DNA from 2 places in the Pseudomonas sp. 24 E 13 genome. Region 2 is predicted to be linked to the other one. Evidence: riboswitches for the same ligand, from Rfam matches in the RefSeq annotation. Region 2 holds a riboswitch; the other holds the start of a gene.

The links. A riboswitch is a leader RNA that binds a small molecule or an ion and turns the genes downstream of it on or off. The one in region 2 is predicted to bind cobalamin.
Positions count from the first base shown of each region.
Region 1: it holds a riboswitch for cobalamin, as region 2 does, so the genes downstream of both, BFP90_RS20860 (ABC transporter substrate-binding protein) here and cobW (cobalamin biosynthesis protein CobW) in region 2, are expected to answer to the same signal.

Region 1 is NZ_CVTO01000147.1:10,802-19,169, reverse strand. Features, by position in the region: gene BFP90_RS20895 (GlxA family transcriptional regulator) at 1-823, shown strand, start outside; gene BFP90_RS20890 (nucleotidyltransferase family protein) at 939-1,502, shown strand; gene BFP90_RS20885 (tryptophan-rich sensory protein TspO) at 1,631-2,071, shown strand; gene BFP90_RS20880 (alpha/beta hydrolase) at 2,071-3,024, shown strand; gene BFP90_RS20875 (hypothetical protein) at 3,055-3,279, shown strand; gene BFP90_RS20870 (ABC transporter ATP-binding protein) at 3,460-4,224, opposite strand; gene BFP90_RS20865 (FecCD family ABC transporter permease) at 4,221-5,225, opposite strand; gene BFP90_RS20860 (ABC transporter substrate-binding protein) at 5,222-6,232, opposite strand; cobalamin riboswitch at 6,347-6,541, opposite strand; gene BFP90_RS20855 (DNA/RNA non-specific endonuclease) at 6,614-7,543, opposite strand; gene BFP90_RS20850 (M4 family metallopeptidase) at 7,679-8,368, shown strand, end outside.
Region 2 is NZ_CVTO01000159.1:73,998-82,365, forward strand. Features, by position in the region: gene BFP90_RS26030 (DUF1853 family protein) at 1-58, shown strand, start outside; gene BFP90_RS26035 (vWA domain-containing protein) at 167-769, opposite strand; gene BFP90_RS26040 (ATP-binding protein) at 823-1,821, opposite strand; gene cobN (cobaltochelatase subunit CobN) at 1,821-5,582, opposite strand; gene cobW (cobalamin biosynthesis protein CobW) at 5,585-6,646, opposite strand; cobalamin riboswitch at 6,739-6,939, opposite strand; cobalamin riboswitch at 6,982-7,199, shown strand; gene BFP90_RS26055 (CbtB domain-containing protein) at 7,295-7,483, shown strand; gene BFP90_RS26060 (CbtA family protein) at 7,495-8,199, shown strand; gene BFP90_RS26065 (cobalamin biosynthesis protein) at 8,196-8,368, shown strand, end outside.

The sequences.
Region 1 (8,368 bases), on a different contig from region 2:
GGGGATGATCAAAAGCTCAAGTGGTTTGAAGCTGGGTATCGACGAAACCTTCAAAACTCATAAAGGCAGGATCGACACCTTGCTCGTGGCCGGCAGCCCCCACATCGACGAAATTGCGCATGACCCTGTGGTGCAGGATTGGCTGCGCCGGCAGGCGAAATCCGTACGTCGGATCGGCTCGGTCTGCAGCGGCGCTTTTCTGCTGGCCGCCGCTGGCCTGCTCGACGGCCGCCATGTCACCACTCACTGGAATTCCAGCGCAAAACTGGCGGAGCAGTACCCGCACACCCGCGTCGACCCGGACAGCATCTATATCAAGGATGGCAACATCTACACCTCGGCCGGGGTCACAGCGGGCATGGACCTGGCGTTGGCGCTGGTCGAAGAAGACCACGGCCGAGAACTGGCGCTCAGCGTTGCCCGTGAAATGGTGATGTTCTTCAAGCGGCCTGGCGGGCAATCGCAGTTCAGCGCGCACCTGGCGGCGCAGACCGCCGAACGCAGCGTGATCGCAGACGTGCAGAATTATGTTGTGGAGCACTTGAAGACCGACTTGAGCGTACCCGTCCTGGCCGCCCGCGCCGGTATGAGTGAGCGCAACTTCGCCCGTATCTTCAAGGCCGAAGCCGGTTCGACCCCGGCCGAATTTGTCGAACTGGCGCGGATCGATACGGCCAGGCGGCTGATCGAAGGCTCGGACGTATCACTCAAACGCTTGGCCGACACCGTCGGCTATGCCAATACGGATGGGTTCAGAAGGGCATTCATGCGGCGTCTCGGCGTGGGGCCAAGTGATTACCGAAAGCGCTTTTCATCGGTGTAATCTTACTTCAGCGCGCGCTTCTGGCCCGATAACACTCACGCGGAAGGCCTGGCGCGTAAACGCAGATAGGGCGTTTTCGGCGAACAAATTCGAGCCGGATTACCTGGGAGTTTCCATGACATTGACCGTCAACACCTTCCTCGAACTGGCCATGGCCAACCCCATCAACGTCGAGATCACCGCGCGCTTGCCGGCGTTGGACGTGCCGCAGTGCATGCTCACGGCGGGCTGCCTGTTCCAGGCGGTGTGGAATCATCAGGCGCAGCGGCCGGCGGACGGGGGGGTGAAGGACTATGACGTTTTCTACTTCGATGAAGACCTGTCCTACGAGGCGGAGGATGCGGTGATTCGAAGGGCCGAGGCGTTGTTCCAGGACCTGGGCGTCAACGTGGAGGTCAAGAACCAGGCGCGCGTTCACCTCTGGTATGGGCAGCGCTTTGGCCGGCCATACCCGCAATTGCACTCGGCCAGGCAGGGGGTGGACCGGTATCTGGTGGCGGGCACGTGCATCGCTTTGGACATTGCCACGGGTGAGGTGTATGCGCCTTATGGGTTGGCGGATGTGGAGCACGGCGTGCTGCGCATGAACCCCGTGCATGCCGAGCCTGAGCTGTTTCTGCGCAAGGCCGGGAGTTATCAGGCGCGCTGGCCCTGGCTCAGGATTGTGGAGCCGGACTGATTTTTCACGGCATATTGAACAGATGGCCTGCCTGTCATTTTTGCCGCGTATAGGGAATTTATGCGCGCCCGTTCGAGTCACTGGAAAAGACTGCGTTGCTTTCCACCATTGCCTCTCAAGGACCGACCATGACCTTTTTCATCTTCCTGCTCGCTTGCGCCGCCGCCTCCAGTACCGGTGTCATTTTCAAACCAGGCGCCTGGTACGAATCCCTGGTCAAGCCCAGCTTTACCCCGCCCAATTGGCTGTTCCCGGTGGCGTGGACCCTCATCTACCTGTTGCTGGCCTGGGCCGGTTACCGCTTGAGCCTGATCCCCGGCAGTGAAACGGTGTTGGCCCTGTGGGCGGCTCAGATTGCGTTGAATACACTGTGGACGCCGGTGTTCTTCGGCGCGCACCGCTTGCTCGCCGGGATGGTGATCATTGTGCTGCTGTGGCTGACCGTGGCGGCGATGGTGGTGCTGGCGGTGCGCCTGGACCTGATTACCGGCTTGATCCTGTTTCCTTACCTCGCCTGGCTGTGTGTGGCCGCGGCGTTGAACTTCTCGATTTTGCGGAATAACCGTTGATGGCTTACCAATCCTGGCCCGCCAGCGAGGCCGAACTGGCCCAGATGCGTCGCTTCAATCAGAAGCTGTCGTGGATGCCGCGCTTTAAAATTCGCAACCGCGTCACCCCCCGTGTGATCCAGGCGCTGCTGCAAACCAGTCAGCGTTTCAAGAAGGCCCCGGTGGTGGAGCGCAGGCTGGTCGGCGGCGTGCCGGTGCGCATCATGCGGCCCGAGGGTGCGCCCAAAGGCGTAGTGCTGGACATCCACGGCGGCGGTTGGGTGATCGGCAATGCGCAGATGAACGACGACCTCAACCTGGGCATGGTGCGCGCCTGCGGCGTGGCGGTGGTGTCGGTGGACTACCGGCTGGCGGTCGACACGCCGGTCGAGGGGCTGCTCGAAGACTGCCTGGCCGCTGCGCGCTGGCTGTTGGCCGACTGCACGGAGTTTGCCGGCCTGCCGGTATTTTTCGTCGGCGAGTCGGCCGGTGGGCATTTGGCGGCGTCGACGTTGCTGGCGCTCAAGCAATGGCCGGCGTTGCTCGAACGCGTCGCTGGCGCGGTGTTGTACTACGGGGTCTACGACTTGACCGGCACGCCAAGCGTGCGCGCGGCCGGGCCGCAGACGCTGCTGCTGGATGGGCCGGGCATGGTTGCGGCGCTGCGCCTGCTCACGCCGGACATCACCGACGAAGCACGTCGACAGCCGCCGCTGTCACCCTTGTATGGCGACTTCTGCGGCCTGCCGCCGGCGTTGATGTTTGTGGGCGAGCTGGACCCGCTCAAGGATGACACGCTGCTGATCGCCGAACGCTGGAGCGGAGTAGAAGCGCATCTGCTGCCGGAATCGGCCCATGGCTTCATTCATTTTCCGGTGGCGCTGGCGGACAGCGTGTTGGCGTACAGTCGCAAATGGATAACGCAGCAGCTGCATCGTGTGGGAACTAAAAAACTGATCGCTGAGTCAGGTTAATCAGTTGTTTCTCATTTTGAGGATTCCCCAATGCCTGCTTACACCTTGAACTACCGGTTCAATGACGAACCGCGCACTCATACATTTGAGCTCAAACAGTCCGAGTTGCCTGTGCATGAAGCGGCGGTGCATTTGCTGCAGTTGCATTTTGGTGATGCGGAAAACGGCTTGATCCTGCCTGCTGCGGATGCGACGCCGGAGGAAATCCTCGAGCAGGCGCAGGTGGTGGGAATCACCCATATCAAGGTGGAATGAGGCCGCCAATCCGGTAGTGCAGGCGACACCGATGCAATGGCCTCTGGTGTTCCAATGTGGGAGGGGGCTTGCCCCCGATAGCGGTGGGTCAGTTATTGACGCTTTTGCTGACTCGCCCTCATCGGGAGCAAGCCCCCTCCCACATGTGAATCACCGCCAGCTGTGCCGCCGTCACAGGGTTCAGCTGCAGCGCAGGCGCAGGATTTTTGCGCCGTCGAAGGGGTCCGTGAGGTAATGCCCCTGTACCCCGAATGTCTCATGTAACCGCTCCGGCGTCAGCACCTGCAGTGGCGTGCCCAGCGCCACCAGGCGCCCACGGTCCAGCACCGCCAGGCGATCACAGGTCAGCGCCTGGTTCAGGTCATGCAGGGCGATCAGGGTAGTGACCGGTAAACCCTGTACACCTTTGAGGATGGTCAGTTGATGCTGGATATCCAGGTGATTGGTCGGTTCATCCAGCAACAAAATCCGGGGCCGTTGTGCCAGTGCTCGGGCGATGTGCACGCGCTGGCGTTCGCCACCCGAGAGGCTGCGCCAGGCGCGGTGGCTCAGGTGGGTGGCGTCCACGTCGTGCAGGGCCTGGCGCACGATGCGGTCGTCGTCATCGGACCATGGGCTCAACGCCGACAGCCACGGCGTGCGGCCCAGCGCCACGGCGTCGAACACGCGGATGGCGTCGTCGGTGTCGGCCTGTTGTTCCACCACCGCCAATTGCTGCGCGATGGCGCGGCGCGACAACTCACCCAGGCGCTTGCCGTCCAGCTGTACTTCACCGCTGGCCGGGGTGCGCAAGCCGGCGAGCAATTTGAGCAGGGTGGATTTGCCCGAGCCGTTCGGCCCGACGATGCCGAGGGTTTCCCCCGACTGCACCTGCAGATGAATATCGCACAGCAACTCGGCGTCACGCACCTTGAAGCCCAGGCCGGTGCAGCTCAGTACCGTCATCGTGCATTTCTCCGACCGATCAGGATCAGCGCGAACACCGGCGCACCGACCAGTGCCGTGACCACGCCCACCGGAATCACCTGGCCCTTGATCAGGGTACGCGACAGCACGTCCGCCGCGATCAGGAACAAGGCGCCGCCCAGGGCGCTGGCCGGCAGCAGGCGCGAGTGACCGGTGCCGAGCATCAAGCGCACGGCATGGGGGATCACCAGCCCGACAAACCCGATGGAGCCGACAATCGACACCATCACCGCCGTGACCACCGCCGCGCAGCCCACCAGCACAACCTGCACGCGGCGCACCGGGATGCCCAGCGAGGCCGCCGAGTCGGTGCCGAAGGTAAACGCATCCAACGCACGGCGGTGCCACAGGCATACCGCCAGCCCCGCTACCGCCACCGGCACCGCCAGCCACACCGATGGCCAGCGCACGCCGCTGAGGTTGCCCAACAGCCAGAACATGATGCCGCGGGCCTGTTCGGAACTGGCGGATTTGGTAATCAGGAACGCGGTGAGCGCATTGAACAACTGCGAACCGGCAATGCCGGCCAGGATGATCTGGCCGGTGCCGCTGGACGAGCCGCTGGCCCGCGCCAGCAGGATCACCAGGGCAAACGCGGCCATGGCGCCGACAAAGGCGCCGGCCGACAACGAAATCAGCCCGCCGCCCACCCCGATCAGCGCGATCAGCACCGCACCTGTCGAGGCGCCGGCGCTGATGCCGAGCAGATACGGGTCGGCCAACGGGTTGCGCAGCAACGACTGCAGGATCACCCCACAGGTTGCCAGGCCCGCGCCACAGGCACCGGCGACCAGGGCACGGGTGAGGCGGTAGTTCCACACCACGCCTTCATCGATGGGGTCGAGCACGTAGCCGGCCGCCCACAGTTTGTTGGCGAGCACCTGGAGTACCACCTGCGGCGAGATAGCGGTTTCGCCGATGGCCACGCCGGCAAGCAGGGCGATCAGCAGCAGCGTAAGGGCGAGCAGGGTGCGTATCATTGCGGCAGGTTGTAGCTGTCGATGGCGGCGGCCAGTTGTTCCAGGCCGTCGAAAGTGCGCAGGCTGGCCTGCAGCGCCAGGGCGTCAAGGATGATGATGCGGTTGTGCTTTACCGCGTCCATGTTGCGCGTTACCGGGTCGCTGCGCAGGAAGGCCAGCTTCTTTTCATGGTCGTCGGCGGGGTAGCGACGGCGATCCATGCGCGCGATCACCAGGAAGGTGGGGTTGGCCTTGGCAATGGTTTCCCAGCCTACGGCCGGCCATTCTTCGTCGGACTGCACCACGTTGCGCAGGCCAAGGGTTTGCAGCATGAATTGCGGAACACCTTTGTGGCCGGCCACGTACGGGTCGCTGGCCATTTCGGCGCTGGAGAACCAGACCAGCGCGCTGGCCTGTTTCAAGCCTTTGCCCTGCGCGGTGGCGATCGACTTGGCCAGGCGCGCCTTGAGGTCATCGGTCAGTTGCTGGCCGCGCGCCTGCACGTCGAAGATCTCGGCCAGTTGGCTGAGGCTCTTGTAGATCGTCTCGATGCGAAACGGCTCCAGCCGCGTGCCGTCGGCGCCCACCAGGTTGTCCTTGCCTTCGCAGTCGGAGGGCAGCAGGTAGGTGGGGATATTCAGTTCGTGGAACTGTTCGCGGGTGCCCACCACACCTTGAGGGCCGACCACCCATTCCAGCTCGGCGGCCACCAGTTGCGGGCGCTTGGCGATGACTGCCTCGAAGCTCGGCTCGTTATTGGCCAGGCGCTCGATGCTGGCGTTCTGCGCCTTGTACTGCGCCTGTACATCGTTGAACCACAGCGACGTGCCGACCACTTTATCGCCCACGCCCAGCGCATACAGCATCTCCGTGGCGGCCTGGCCGATGGTCACGCTGCGTGCAGGGGCTTGCGCAAAGGTGATCGAGCTGCCGCAGTTCTCGACGGTCAGCGGGTAGTGGGTCGGTGCGGCTTGGGCCAGGGTGCAGGCACCCAGGCCGATGATCAGGGCCGTAACGCGTGGCAGCATGGGGCAATCTCCGTTTGAACCGTCGATGAAGCAAGGCAGGAACGGTTCGGAAATACACCCACACGCGCTGCCGGCCGGGCAGCACAAGGATGGCCTTCCCGGACACCCCGCCGGTTAGTGAGTCACTTGGCCGGCAGGTCTCCTGACTGATGCGTCGTCGCCAGGCTCCGGCCTTCCCGGACAACGTCCAGTGGCAGTGGGGAGCAGGCTCAGCACCTACAGTTGCGGGGGCAGTTTCGATTGACGTCGCGGACGACGTTTCGAATTCCCTATTAGTCCCGTGCGGGAACCGGCGGCGCTATGGTAGTCGATCACGACCTGTAGGAGCGAGCTTGCTCGCGAAGGTCGTCAACGATAACGCGGGGCCCCGGTGCGCCGTGGTCAGAGTCGGATATCCTGCGGCCCCCGCACCAGCGCTTCGATCCGCGTCCCCGTGGCGCGCTCCTCGTTGCTGAAACCGTCGTAGTCGGCCAGGTTGCCGAAGCGGATGCCGGTCAGTTGTTCGATCTGCAACACGCTGCGCCGGTAGGTTTTGAGCGGACCGAACACCAGGTCCAGTTGGCCCAGTTCGTTGCGTTGGTCGATCATGTAGGCGCTGGCGGAGGGTTTGCCGTCGTCGCTGAGGTAGGCCACCACTTTCCAGAACGCCTGGGGGATTTTCACGCCACGGTACAGGCGGTCGTCGTCGGCGAACACCGGGCCGCTGAAAACGCTGGCGCGAGCTTTCCAGCGCTGGGTGTTGTCGAGGATGTAGTCCTCCAGTTCCAGCCAGGTCTTCTGGTTGAAGCCGCTCATCTGCGGCGAGCAGTTGGTGAAGTGGAAGGTGTCGACGTTGGCGGTATTCGCCTCGTCCCCCCAATTGGGGTCCTGGCGCCGCACCAGGTGACCACGGTCCAGGCCATTACCGGCGTAGAGGTCTTCGCCCACCTGGGCGTCGAGGGGCAGGCGGCCATCGTAGGCCCAGGTGTCGTTGCTGCGCACGATATCCACGTGCTTGTCGCCGTCGATGTTGACGCCGACATACAGCGCCAGGCGTCGCGAGCGCGACATGCTGATGGAAAAGTGCGTGTAGTCCAGGCGTCCGGGTTGGGCATCGCCTGCCAGGGCCGTGTCCAGCGTGGGCCAGGGCACTGCGAAGCTACCGAGAAAATCCTCGGCGTAACCGCGCCGGTTCTGCAGGTCCTTGGCTGCGGTGACGCGCGGGGTTGCGGCCCTGGCCTCCAGCAGGGAAGGGGCGGGCGCGATCAGAGGGCGAAGGTCGGCAAGCCTTGGGCGGTAAGACAGGTCGATTTTGACGTGACGTGCGGGCATGGGGGATTTCCTGATGGGCCTTGGATAAACACGACTGCAACATGATTTCATGACAATTTGTCCCAGGCGGCGGACGCGCGTCTATCCTGAAGTCGTTAACCGGCCGTTCACCACACGCCAAAAAGGAGCCAGCTTATGTGTGTTCGCCACCCGCGAAATCCGATTTTCTGCCTGATCCCGCCGTACATGCTCGACCAGATCGCGCGCCACGGTGACAAAGCCCAGCGCGAGGTTGCGCTGCGCACGCGCGCCAAGGACAGCACGTTCCGCTCGTTGCGCATGGTCGCCGTGCCCGCCAAAGGCCCGGCCCGCATGGCGCTGCTGGCGGGCGCCGAGAAGCAGCGCTCGATCTACAGCGCCGACAACACCGACAGCCTGCCCGGCAAGCTGATCCGTGGCGAAGGGCAACCCGCCAGCGGTGATGCCGCGGTGGACGAGGCCTACGACGGCCTGGGCGCGACCTTCGATTTTTTCGACCAGGTGTTCAATCGCAATTCCATCGATGATGCCGGGATGGCGCTGGATGCCACCGTGCACTTTGGCCAGGACTACAACAATGCTTTCTGGAACTCGACCCAGATGGTCTTTGGTGATGGCGACCAGCAGTTGTTCAACCGCTTTACCGTGGCGCTGGACGTGATTGGTCACGAGTTGGCGCACGGGGTGACCGAGGATGAAGCCAAGTTGATGTACTTCAACCAGTCGGGTGCGTTGAACGAGTCGCTGTCGGACGTGTTCGGATCGCTGATCAAGCAGTACGCTTTAAAGCAAAAGGCCGAGGACGCCGATTGGCTGATCGGCAAGGGGCTGTTTACCAAAAAGATC
Region 2 (8,368 bases):
AGCTGAGCGGCTGTTTTTGGTCGCCGATCTTTGGCCGAATGTACCGGGGGCAGGCTGATCAATCTGTGGTGTATTGAAGGCCGCCATCGGGGGCAAGCCCCCTCCCACATTTGGAATGCGTTTCCCGGTGGGAGGGGGCTTGCCCCCGATGGCGGCTGGCCAGGCACTACACATCATCGATATGCCGATAATCCAGCTGCAACCCGATAGCCAGCTCTCGCGCCCGTCCCAACCTGATCGGCCCGCGCTCGATATCCATCAGCAATCCCGGGCACGCCAGCGGTGGCAACCCTTCAATCACCTTGAGCCGCCCATCGGTAATCACCAGCAAACGCTGCTGCTCTGCCGGGTAACGCTTGCGCCGCGCCACCAGCCAATGCCCCGCCTCGGTCAAGGCTGCCAGCAGCGGCGTACCGCCACCGGCGCCCAGTTGTTCAAGCCAGTGCGCCAAACTTTTTGCCGCTTTCAAGCCCTGCACCTGCCACTGCGGCGATTGCCCGCTGGCCGTCAGCAAGGCCAGGCGCGCACGTTGCCGGTAGGCGTCATCAAACACTTGCGCCAGCAGGCCTTTGGCATCGCTCAAGGCCCGGTGCCGCCGAGTGGAAGCCGAGGCGTCGACAATCACCAGCCAGAGTTCATGCGCCGAGCGGCTGCGCAGATGCCAACGTAAATCTTCACGGCGCTGCGGCCTGCCGCCGAGCAAGGTGCCCGGCCAATTGACCAGGCCCTGTCGCGCACTGCGCGCCTTGCCTTGCCTGCCGTTTTCCAATTGCCCCGCCTGGGGCCGCGCATCCGCCCCCGCGTCAGGTCGAGGGCGAATGCCTAGGGCTTTTTTGGCCAGGCGGGCACATCGCGGCGCGGGCCGGTGGGCAGCGCTGGCGCGGGCATATCGCCCCATTGGCCCTGGCCCTGCGAGGAGTCAGAGGGTTGCGGGGCTTGGGCCGGGTTGGGCGGACTGGCCGCAGGTGCCTGCTCCTGGCGTCGATGACGCAAGGCAAATTCCGCGACCGCGTCTATATCTTCCTCGGTGATAGCGTCGGCCCCGCGCCAGGCGGCATGGGCCCTGGCACCGCGCAGCCACACGAGGTCGGCGCGCATCCCGTCCACGCCTGCGGCAAAGCAGCGCTGGGTGATCTGCGCCAGGGCCTGGTCATCCAGCTCGATACTGTCCAGGCGTGCGCGCGCCTGAATGCAGCGCTCGCGCAATGCGGCTTGCGGCTCGGCCCACTGTTCACAGAACGCGACGGGGTCACTGTCGAAATCCAGGCGACGACGGATGATCTGCCCGCGCTCGGCCGGCACCGTTTGCCCGCTCAAGGCCACGTTGAAGCCAAAGCGGTCGAGCAACTGCGGGCGCAACTCCCCCTCTTCCGGGTTCATCGTGCCGATCAGCACAAAACGCGCCGCATGCCGATGGGAGATGCCGTCACGTTCGATCAGGTTGGTGCCGCTGGCGGCCACATCGAGCAACAGATCGACCAAATGATCAGGCAGCAGGTTGACTTCATCAACGTACAACACGCCACCATCGGCTTTGGCCAGCACGCCGGGGGAAAATTGTGCACGGCCCTCGCCGAGCGCGGCGTCCAGGTCCAGGGTGCCGACCAGGCGCTCCTCGGTCGCGCCCAGGGGCAAGGTGACAAACTGCCCGCTGGCGAGCAGGTCCGCCAGGCCACGGGCCAGGGTGGACTTGGCCATGCCGCGCGGGCCTTCGATCAGCACACCGCCGATCCGGGGATCGATCGCGTTCAGGCACAGCGCCAGTTTCAGCTCATCGGCACCGACCACGGCGGCCAGCGGGAAATGCGCAATATCGGTCATCAGCTGTCTTCTTCCATATCCAGCAACAGGTTTTCCAACGCTTCGCGGTAGGCGCCCGGCTCTTGCCACATGCCGCGCTGCTGGGCTTCGAGCATGCGCTCGGTCATGTCGCGCAGGGCGTCGGGGTTGTGCTGCTGCACAAACGCGCGGGTGTCAGGGTCAAGCAGGTAGGCGTCGGCGAGCAGCGCGTATTGGTGATCATCGATCAACGCGGTGGTGGCGTCGAAGGCGAACAGGTTGTCCACGGTCGCGGCCATTTCAAACGCGCCTTTATAGCCGTGACGCTTCACGCCTTCGATCCACTTCGGGTTGGCCGCACGGGAGCGCACCACCCGATTGAGCTCTTCCTTCAAGGTGCGGATTTTCGGCAGGTCCGGCTGGCTGTGATCGCCATGATAACTGGCGGCCTTGTTGCCGCTCAGGGTTTCCACGGCGGCGAGCATGCCGCCCTGGAATTGGTAGTAATCGTTGGAGTCGAGCACATCGTGTTCGCGGTTGTCCTGGTTCTGCAGCACCGCCTGCACCTGGCTCAAGCGCTGGGCGAATTGCCCACGGGCGGCGGTGCCCTCGTCGGCGGCGCCATAGGCGTAGCCACCCCAGTTAAGGTAGACCTCGGCCAGGTCCTCGCGGCTTTGCCACAGGCGACCGTCAATTGCGCCCTGCACGCCCGCGCCATAGGCGCCTGGCTTGGCGCCGAAAATGCGCCAGCCGGCCTGTTTCGCTGCGGCCGCTTCGTCAAGGCCCGACTCAAGCAACGCCTGACGCTCGCTGCGCACCTTGGCGGCCAGCGGGTTCATGTCATCCGGCTCGTCGAGGGCCGCCACCGCTTGCACCGCCGCATCGAACAGGCGGATCAGATTGGCGAACGCATCGCGAAAGAAACCGGAGACGCGCAGCGTCACGTCGACACGCGGACGATCCAAGAGGCTGATCGGCAGAATCTCGAAGTCGTCCACGCGCTGGCTGCCGGTGGCCCATACCGGGCGCACGCCCATCAGCGCCATGGCCTGGGCGATATCGTCGCCACCGGTGCGCATGGTGGCAGTGCCCCACACCGACAGGCCCAGCTGGCGCAGATGGTCGCCGTGGTCCTGCAGGTGCCGTTCAAGCAACAGACTGGCCGACTGGAAACCGATGCGCCAGGCCGTGGTGGTCGGCAAGTTGCGCACATCCACGGTGAAGAAATTACGCCCCGTGGGCAATACATCCAGGCGGCCGCGACTCGGCGCGCCACTGGCACCGGCCGGCACAAAGCGACCGCCCAGGGCATCCAGCAGGCCGCGCATTTCTGCCGGGCCGCAGGCATCCAGGCGCGGCGCCACAACAATGCGCAGGCTCTCGACCACCGCCTTCACCTCTTCCCAGCCGGCTTCCTCCAACTGCTCCAGCGGCCCCTCCAGCGCCTGCTCGATCAGGCGCGTCGCGTAGAGCTCCAGGCGCTCGCGGGTGTCACCGGCGGTGCGCCACAGCTGTGCGTCGAGCTTGCGCAACACCTCGGGCTGACGCCCGGTCCACGGTTCTGCGAGTGCGCAGTCCAGCGGATCGAAACCCAGCTCGAACGCCTTGGCCAATACGCGCAACAAGCTCGATTGCGCGCCACGGCCATCGCCACGGGGAATGCGCAGCAAGGCCAGCAAGGTATCGATACGCAAGCGCCCCGCCGGCGATTCGCCAAAGATATGCAGGCCGTCGCGGATCTGTGATTCCTTCAGGTCACACAGGTAGGTGTCCAGGCGCGGCAACCAGATGTCGGCATCGGCCTCGCCGTCCAGCTCAAGTTCCTGGTCGATACGGGTTTCGCGCACCAGCTTGAGGATGTCTTTCTGCAATTCCAACGCGCGTCGCGGGTCGAGCAACTGCGCTTCGTAATATTCGTCGGCCAGCAATTCCAGGTCGCGTAGCGGGCCGTAGGTTTCGGCGCGGGTCAGGGGCGGCATCAGGTGGTCGATGATCACCGCCTGGGTGCGCCGCTTGGCCTGGGCGCCCTCTCCCGGGTCATTGACGATAAACGGGTAGATATTCGGCAGCGGGCCGAGCAGCACGTCCGGCCAGCAGTTTTCCGACAGGCCCACGCCCTTGCCCGGCAGCCATTCGAGGTTACCGTGCTTGCCCACATGAATCAGCGCATGGGCGCCGTAGGTCTGGCGCAGCCAGAAGTAGAACGCCAGGTAGCCGTGGGGCGGGACCAGGTCAGGGTCGTGATACACCGCGCTCTGATCAACCTGATAACCGCGCGCCGGTTGAATGCCGACGAAGGTCTGGTCCAGGCGCAGGCCGGCGATCATCAGACGGCCGTCGCGGCACATCGGGTCCTGATGCGGCGCGCCCCAGCGCTTGAGCACCGCTTGACGATTGGCCTCGGGCAGGCGCTGGAACATTGCGTCATAGTCGTCCAGGCCCAGGCTTTGATGGCACGGGCGCAGGTCCAGGCTGTCCAGGTCGTTGGTGACGCCGCCCAGCAAGGCGTGGATCAAAGCGGTGCCGCTGTCCGGCAAGGTGGACGGCACCGGGTACCCTTCGGCTTGCAACGCGCGCAGGATGTTCAGCGCTGCCGCCGGCGTATCCAGGCCCACGCCATTGCCGATACGGCCGTCGCGGGTTGGATAATTGGCCAGGATCAGCGCCACACGCTTGTGCGCATTCGGCAGCCGCGCCAGCTCGACCCAGCGGCGCGCCAGTTCGGCGACAAAATCCATGCGCTCGGGCGCGGCGCGGTAGCACACCACGTCCGACTGGCTGCGCTCACTGCGCCAGGCCAGGTCCTTGAAGCTGATCGGCCGGCTGATGATGCGCCCGTCCAGCTCCGGCAAGGCAATGTGCATCGCCAGGTCGCGGGGGCCGAGCCCCTGTGCGCTGGCCTCCCAGCCGGGTTGGTTATCCTGGGCGCAGATCGCCTGGATCACCGGGATATTGCGCCGAAACGGGCGCAGGTGCGGTGCTTCCGGGCTGGATTGGGCAAAGCCTGTGGTGTTGAGTATCACTGCGGCTTGCACGTCGTCCAACAGGTCCTCGACCACCGTGAGGCAACCGGGCTCTTTCAAACTGGCCACTGCGATGGGCAACGGGTTCAGGCCCGCGGCCTGCAAGCGCTGGCAGAACACATCGATAAACCCGGTATTGGCCGCCTGCAAGTGCGAGCGGTAGAACAGCACCGCAGCCACGGGAAAGTCGGCGTGCCACTGCGCCTGCCAGTCATTGAGGCGGGCATTGGCGGTGTGCGGGTGATAGATCGCCGTACGCGGCAAGGTTTGCGGTTCGGCCCAGGCATAGTCGCGGCCCAGATGGGCACTGGCCAGGCAGCGATAAAAGTCCAGCGCATTGCCCAGGCCACCCTGGCGCAGAAAGTGCCACAGACGCTCGCGCTGTTCGGCCGCGACGGTGCTCAGGCCGCTGAGTTCCGGGTCCGGACGATCGTCCCCCGGCACCAGGATCAGCGTGACGCCGCGTCCGGCCAGTTCCACCAGGCGCTCGATGCCGTAGCGCCAATAACCGATGCCGCCGTGCAGGGAAATCAGGATGACCTTGGCGTGGCGCAACACCTCATCGACGTACAAGTCGACCGAGGCGTGGTTCTGCACCTGCATCGGGTTGGCCAGGCGCAGGCTGGGGTAATCCTCGGGCAGTTGCTGCGCCGCTTCGGCGAGCAGCGCCAGGCTGGAATCGCCGCTGCACAGGATCACCAGCTCGGCGGGGGTTTGGCCAAGGTCGGCGATATTGTCGTCCGCGACGAAGCCACCGGGTTGGGTCCTGAGCAGGTGCATGGTTAAACGCTGAGGGCGGCGCGCAGTTGCGCTTCAAGGCCCACGGCATCCAGTTCCTGGCCAATCAGCACCAGGCGCGTGGTGCGTGCTTCTTCCAGGCCCCAGGCACGGTCGAAGTGCTTGTCGAAGCGCGTGCCCACGCCCTGGATCAGCAGGCGCATCGGCTTGTTCGGGATCGCAGCGAAACCTTTGACGCGCAGGATGCCGTGCTGCACCACCAATTGGGTCAAGGCGTTGAGCAACAGGGCTTCATCGGCTTGAGGCAGGTCGATGGAAATGGAGTCGAAGGCATCGTGATCGTGGTCGTCCTCACCGTCGTGGTGCTGATCATGATGGCTGTGGCGCGCGTCGATGTGCTCCTCGGAGCCGGCGCCCAGGCCAATCAGCACGTCCAACGGCACGCGACCGCTGCTGGCTTCGATGATCTTCACCGCCGGAGGCAGCTCTTCAGCCACTTCCAGGCGCACGCGGGCCAGGTCTTCGGCGCTTATCAGGTCGGCTTTGTTGAGGATCACCAGGTCGGCACTGGCCAATTGGTCGGCGAACAGCTCGTGCAACGGCGACTCGTGGTCCAGGTTCGGGTCGAGCTTGCGCTGGGCATCGACCTGGTCGGGGAACGCGGCGAAGGTGCCGGCGGCCACGGCCGGGCTGTCGACCACGGTGATCACCGCGTCGACGGTGCAGGCGCTGCGGATTTCCGGCCACTGGAAAGCCTGTACCAGCGGTTTTGGCAGGGCCAGGCCCGAGGTTTCGATGAGAATGTGGTCAAGGTCGGCGCGACGGGCGACCAGCTCACGCATCACCGGGAAGAACTCTTCCTGCACGGTGCAGCACAGGCAGCCGTTGGCCAGCTCGTAGACGCGGCCGTTGGCTTCTTCTTCGGTGCATCCGATGGAGCACTGCTTGAGGATTTCACCGTCAATGCCCAGCTCGCCGAACTCGTTGACGATCACGGCAATGCGACGGCCCTGGGCGTTGTCGAGCATATGGCGCAGCAAGGTGGTTTTGCCCGAGCCGAGAAAGCCGGTAACGATGGTGACGGGGAGTTTGGCCAGTGTTTTCATCGGATGCCCTTTGGGGCGGGCATACGGGACGACAGGCCCTGCGGCGACGCGCAGCAGCGGATTTCGTCACCGGATCACCCCGCCCGGTTGAATTGAAAAATCAGTGACGAGGCAGGTCTCCTGGCTTGGGGCGTGCAGGTCTTGCGACCCATGCTGACTGCGCCTTCCCGCCGTCTCGGCAGTGGCGTGGCAGTCAACTGAACCCTTCACAGTTGCGGGGGCAGCCGCGGCTTGAACCGCGTTCCCTTCTTAGCTTCGACCGCAGCCGAAGAACCTCGAGGGTGCAAGGCTACAGGGGCTCGCGGCATTTGACTACCGTCCCCGGCCCATGCTCTCCTACTCATCTTGTTTCGGGTGCCCTTCACAGGGTGAAACGGGAAACCGGTGCGCCATAGACCCATGGCAAGTCCGGTGCTGCCCCCGCAACGGTAAGCGAGCGAAGCGTCAAATCCACTGTGCGTATGCATGGGAAGGAGATGCTTGATAAGGCCCACTCTTTGTTCAAGAGCGCCCCTCGCAAGCCCGGAGACCGGCCCGAAAAATCAGATAACAAACCCGCGGTGGGCGGGCGCTGTTCGAAACCCTGCGTGCCTGGCGCGTGGGGTTTGCATGCGCTCGTTCCACCCTGACACCTGAAAGGGACGCGCCATGTCGATCATCAGCAGCACTTCGCCCGCAGCCAGCAGCACTGCCACCTTGAGCCAACGCCTGACCGCCGCTATCGGTGCGTCGATCCTCGGCGCGTGCCTGGTGTATTTCGCCGGCTTCTCCCATATCGAGGCCGTGCACAACGCGGCCCACGATACCCGCCACAGCGCCGCGTTCCCGTGCCACTGAGACCTGTCGACATGATCAAGCGTATTGCCCAAACCGCAGGCTTCACCGGCTTGTTGGCCGCCCTGCTGCTGACCCTGCTGCAAAGCCTGTGGGTCGCGCCGTTGATTTTGCAGGCGGAGACCTTTGAAAAGGCTCCAGCCGTGGCCGAAGTGCCCCATGAACATGCCGCAGGGGCTGCTGCCCACACCCACGACGCCGAAGCCTGGGAACCGGAAGATGGCTGGCAGCGCGTGCTGTCGACCACCGGTGGCAACCTGGTAGTAGCGGTCGGGTTTGCGCTGATGCTGGCCGGCCTGTACACCCTGCGCGCACCCACCCGCACAGCTCAAGGGCTGCTGTGGGGCCTGGCCGGTTATGCCACCTTCGTACTCGCGCCGACCCTGGGCCTGCCGCCCGAGCTGCCGGGCACCGCCGCCGCTGATCTGGCGCAACGACAGATCTGGTGGATCGGCACCGCTGCGTCTACCGCTGCCGGTATTGCCTTGCTGGTGTTCGGTCGCGGCGGGGTGCTCAAGGTGCTGGGTGTGGCGATCCTTGCCGTACCCCACCTAATCGGCGCTCCGCAGCCGGAAGTCCACGCCATGCTGGCCCCGGAGGCCCTAGAGGCCCAGTTCAAGATCGCATCGCAGTTGACCAATGTGGCGTTCTGGCTGGCCCTTGGCTTGAACAGTGCCTGGCTGTTTCGCCGTAACCGCGATGAACACTACGCGGCATGACCCTCGTCGTCGGCCTGGGTTGCCAGCGCGGCTGTGACGTGCGCACCCTGCTGGAGCTCCTTGATAGCGCCCTCGCCGAGAGTGGCATTGAACGCCAACGCATTACCGCGCTGGCGAGCATTGATCGCAAACAGGCTGAGCCAGGGTTGTTGGCCCTGGCCCGGTTGCT